DNA from 2 places in the Paenibacillus sp. PDC88 genome. Region 2 is predicted to be linked to the other one. Evidence: riboswitches for the same ligand, from Rfam matches in the RefSeq annotation. Region 2 holds a riboswitch; the other holds the start of a gene.
The links. Region 2 has a riboswitch for cyclic di-AMP ahead of BLW49_RS01110 (C40 family peptidase). Riboswitches for the same ligand answer to the same signal wherever they lie in the genome.
Positions count from the first base shown of each region.

Region 1: another riboswitch for cyclic di-AMP. It lies ahead of BLW49_RS27360 (C40 family peptidase); the one in region 2 lies ahead of BLW49_RS01110 (C40 family peptidase).

Region 1 covers NZ_FNNT01000019.1:16,255-18,721, reverse strand. The annotation lists gene BLW49_RS27365 (hypothetical protein) at 1-601, shown strand, start outside; cyclic di-AMP (ydaO/yuaA leader) riboswitch at 908-1,049, shown strand; gene BLW49_RS27360 (C40 family peptidase) at 1,056-1,523, shown strand; gene BLW49_RS27355 (GNAT family N-acetyltransferase) at 1,649-2,146, shown strand; gene BLW49_RS27350 (c-type cytochrome) at 2,260-2,467, shown strand, end outside.
Region 2 covers NZ_FNNT01000001.1:271,448-273,914, reverse strand. The annotation lists gene glgD (glucose-1-phosphate adenylyltransferase subunit GlgD) at 1-585, shown strand, start outside; gene BLW49_RS01110 (C40 family peptidase) at 711-1,172, opposite strand; cyclic di-AMP (ydaO/yuaA leader) riboswitch at 1,179-1,316, opposite strand; gene BLW49_RS01105 (DUF11 domain-containing protein) at 1,657-2,467, opposite strand, start outside.

The DNA of each region.
Region 1 (2,467 bases), on a different contig from region 2:
AGTCCATGAATATGTATGGCTGCTTGTCCTCATGTTCATTTTAAGGATGCTCATTACTCCACTGATTCGGGCGGGTCTGTTCCACAGCCTTCATGAAGAGTCAAGCACCAAAGGCTTCTCCTTTTTTCGAGGGACACTTAAGCACTGGAAAAAGACATCGTTACTCTATCTCATTGAGATCATATTGCTGCTGCTGCCTGCCTACTGGATCCTTCCAAAGGTGCTCCCCATTCTCATGAATGCAGTCTACAATCAGAATCTTCTTCTGCAGGCGGCTCCTTACGTCATCTTATGGATCGTTTATGCCTACATCATCAAGCAGCTGCTCCTATATGTCCAGTTTGGACTGACAGGCAATCGAAGCGGCCTTGGTGCTGTATGGATCTGCCTCCGTCATGCACTTCCTGTCACTGGAGTTGCCCTGACACTTAGCACACTTGCCATTCTGCTGTTCAGTGCTTTCACGGCCGTATCTCTCATATGGACAGGACTTTTAGCCCTGATTCTTCAGCAGTCTTATCATCTCGTTCGATCACTCATCAATGTATGGAAGATTAGTTCTCAATTCAGTATTTGGCGATCCAATAGCGAAGATGCCTGAATTTATTGTCTCAATTAATATCCTACCTCTCTTGTCCAAACCGCACTCCAGCGCGAATACAACGCTTTCATAGCAGAAATTAAGTCCGACTGCTTAACGTCAAAAAAGTTCACAAGTCTCGCTCTTTTCCTAGAGTGAGGCTTGTTTTTTGTAATATTTTATCTAAAAAACGATTGCCAAATTTACACAATCTCTGTTACAATAGGCCCAGAACTTCTAGTAACAACTTTGTAATAATTGTTGTAACTTTTACTAACTAACTAAGTACATAGTCTTACAAGAGTGAGCGACTTTCACAGGTGCACATCATTAGAACAGCCAAATTCCTGGCATCTGGGAAGCGGGGGAACCACTTTTATGGGTGAATTGATCTCGCAACGTAAGTGATCATAGGGGAACCTTCTACCGAATCCTTAAGCTAACCTCGCAGGCATTGGAAGGGGATTATTTTTTCTTGAAAAAGTCACTAACTGCTGCAGCACTGAGTCTTGCTATTGCATTCTCCATCGGAACAGGAAGTGCATTCGCCGATTCCAAAATGGACAAGGTCATTGATAACGCTAAGGGAACCGAATATAAATATGGCGGTACGACTTTAAACGGATTTGATTGCTCTGGTTTTACCATGTATGTATTTGATAAACTCGGCATCGATCTGCCTCATCAATCTGGTTCTCAATACAAAATGGGCAAGTCTGTATCCCGTTCTGAGATGAGACCTGGCGACCTTGTATTTTTTAACACAAGCGGAAATGGTGTATCCCATGTCGGCATCTTCGTAGGTGACGGTAAATTTGCACATGCTTCCTCCTCCAAAGGAGTTATTATCAGCAAGCTGGACGAGAGCTACTATGAGAAACGTTACATTGGTGCAAAACGTATCATGAGTACGGAAGAATACGAAACTGCTGCATTAGATTAAGCAACATTGTGCTGGAACGACCCTATAGCTCGAAGATTAGATTACTAAATAGTAATCCATCTTCGGGCTTTTTATATTATATTAGGGATGACTATTGGATGAGGGATGGCAAAGGAGACGATGACATGACGCAGAAAGGAACGACCTTTCATGCCCTTCCTATGAGTGAAGAGCATGCAGCTGAGATCTGCACTTGGCAGTACGAACCTCCTTATAACATATACGGCTGGCTGCCCTGGGAGCAGATGAAGGCACTTGAGATTGAATTCGGCGACCCTAAGCTCCGAGATACACAGTATTTATCCATTGTAAATGATACTGGTGAGCTATATGGCTTCGCACAATTATTTCCTCTAGCCGGTGTGACCCGGCTTGGTCTAGGCTTGAGACCTGACCTGTGTGGGCAGGGGTTAGGGGCTCCCTTTGTAAGCACCATTGTACAGGAGGCTGCTTCCCGGCAGCCGCAGAATGAGATTGATCTTGAAGTTCTCACCTGGAATAAAAGAGCGATCCGCACTTATGAAAAAGCGGGATTTACCATTCATGATACCTATGAGCGTCTTACACCGGAGGGTCCTAAGTTGTTCTTCTGTATGGTGTATACCGGAGTAAAACTCAAATAGACATGATTGTCTCTCCTAACTTTTGTTTAAATATTTACCATAAAATACTATGAAGCAGGTTCATGATCCTTTATAATAAATGAAGGATTGTACATAGTAGGAGGACACAACGAATGAAGAAATGGATCATGAGTGGGTTATTTTTCTTCGCTTGCGCTTTTGCCCTCGTGTTAATGTTTACGGTTCCAGGAAGAGAACATGTGGCTGAAGAGGAACAGCCTCCGGCAATGCCCGAGGTAACGCTAGACGCTGCGGCTGCTGAGGAGAAGGCGAAGGCAAGCTGTATTACTTGTCACGGTAACCAACTGGAAGGCGGTATGG
Region 2 (2,467 bases):
GTCACGGAGATGCATGGGGAAGGTGGACATCCCAATATCTATTTAGGTGCATTTATTGTAGAGAAGCAGCTGTTCCTGAAATTAATAGATCATTGTATTGCTCATGGCCACAATCATTTCTTTCGAGATGGAATACAGAACAATCTGACCAATCTCAAAATCGCAGCTTATGCTTATGATGGATATCATGCCGTGATTAACTCTGTGGACAGCTATTACCGCAACAGTCTGGAGCTGCTTCAGCAGGAACAGTACAATCAGCTGTTTAAATATCATGAGGTGCATACCAAGATTAAGTATGAGCCGCCAACTCGTTATTTGGAACAGGCCGAAGTCAGTAATTCCTTAATTGCGAATGGATGCGTTATTGGGGGAACGGTGGAGAACAGTATCATTTTTAGGGGTGTTAAGATACATAGCGGGGCGCGAATACGTAACTCGATTATTATGCAGAAATGCGTAATTGAGGAGAATGCGGTGCTTGAGAACGTGATATTGGATAAGGATGTACACTTGTCTGCGGATCGCAGGTTGATCGGTGATGCCAAGAAGCCCTATGTCATTGCGAAGAGCAGCCAAATCTAAACGTAATGCTCCAAGCCCTTGCTGTGTCATATACATCAGAAGGTCCAGGAATCATTCCTGGACCTTCTTCATTTATTTTATATGCTTGTACTATTGTTTGAACGATAATATATCGGGTAATGTAATTATAATCCAGCTCTCTCAGCAGAGGCCGGGCTCAGTATTCTTTTGGCTCCGTAGTACTTGGAGCTCCAGTATCCTTTGTTAATCGGTGTAATGGCGATCCCTTTGGATGAGGTAGCGGACACAAATTGATTGTTGCCAAGGTAAATTCCCACATGTGAAACACCGGATCCGCTGGTATTAAAGAAGACAAGATCTCCCTTTACAAGCTCGGATTTCTTGATAGCCTGTCCTTTATGGAATTGCTGTTTGGAGCTGTGAGGCAGATTCACACCAAGCTGCTTATATACATAACGAGTAAATCCGGAGCAATCGAATCCGGATAGAGTGGAACCACCAAATTGGTAAGGTATGCCTACGGTATTGTTAACTGTTTTAGATAGAATAGATGCGGATGCTTCTGTAACTCCTGCGGAGAATAATAGAGCGAACCCTAGTGCCGCTGCTGTTAGTGTCTTTTTCAAAGTAAATAATACTCCTTCCAATGCCTGCGAGGTTAGCTAAGGATTCGGTTGAAGGTTCCCTATGATCACTTTAATATTGATCAATTCACCCATAAATGGTCGGGTCCCCCGCTTCTTGGTGCGAGAATTCGGCAGTTATCAGTCATACACCTAATGATTTCGACAACGAAAGTGACATTAATGATTACGAAATTGTTACTTTATCTACTTTTGGATTTTATCATTCACTGGTATATTTATCAACTCTCTTTTCCGAAGTTTGGCATAGTTTTTTCGTTGTTGTGTAAAATAAATCGTGAAGTGCTCGTTAAACCGAAGGTATAGGAACTTTGGAAGGTGTTCATTCGTTCATAAATTTCTGACAAACTTGTCATTAGTTTTTGTCGAATTTAGTAGATTGAGGAGTTAAGTATCATCCAAGAATAGAAAATCCCTCACTTCCAGGATTGAAGTGAGGGATTTTCATATGATGAGTATGATATTTCTATTCATCGTGCTGCTCGATTACAATGATATATTCGTTCGAGTGAACTTCCAGTGTATATTCCTTGTTCTCAAACAAATAAGTAAATAATACAGTAACGTACCCTTTTAACAAATCGGATGGCAGAAGTCCTTCGATATTCACACGAACGATATATTCAATCTCTGCATATTGTCCCGGCTCAAGAACCCCTATGATGAGTATCCCGTCTATCAAATCTTGTATTGAGAAGGGCTTTATGGTCCCATCCTGGAAGTGCAAGATTCCCCTCATAAGCGCTGTACCCGGTGGAATGAGACCTCGCAGCGATAGAGCTGCTGCAAGATTTCCCGTATTGCGAACCAAGATTCGTATGGTGACCTCATCACCCCGCTCAACCCGGACAGGCTGTGAAGTGAGCTCCGCCTGAATAACAGGTGCAAGAAATAATACCTGGACCTCTGTCTCCTCACGAAGCGAGACCGTTCTGCTATCGGTCAGTCGATACGTAAACTGGAGAGCTGCTTGATTGATCAGATTCATCTGCGTAAATCGGGAATAGGGGGTGAAGGATACAAGGGCTCGGTACGTAATGACCGTTCTGGATCCAGGAAACAAAGTACCCAGCCTTATGCCTAGCACAGGATTGGCATTGTGAACCTCGACCCCGTTGATTTGAACCGAATAATCTTCGAAGATAAGACCTTGTGGAAAATTCATATAGTAAACAGCCTCGATCGGGAGATCCCCTTCATTTAGTATCACAGCAGTAAACTGTACAGCGCCTCCATAGGTGACTTGACCAGGCATGACCGTTACGACCATGTTCACG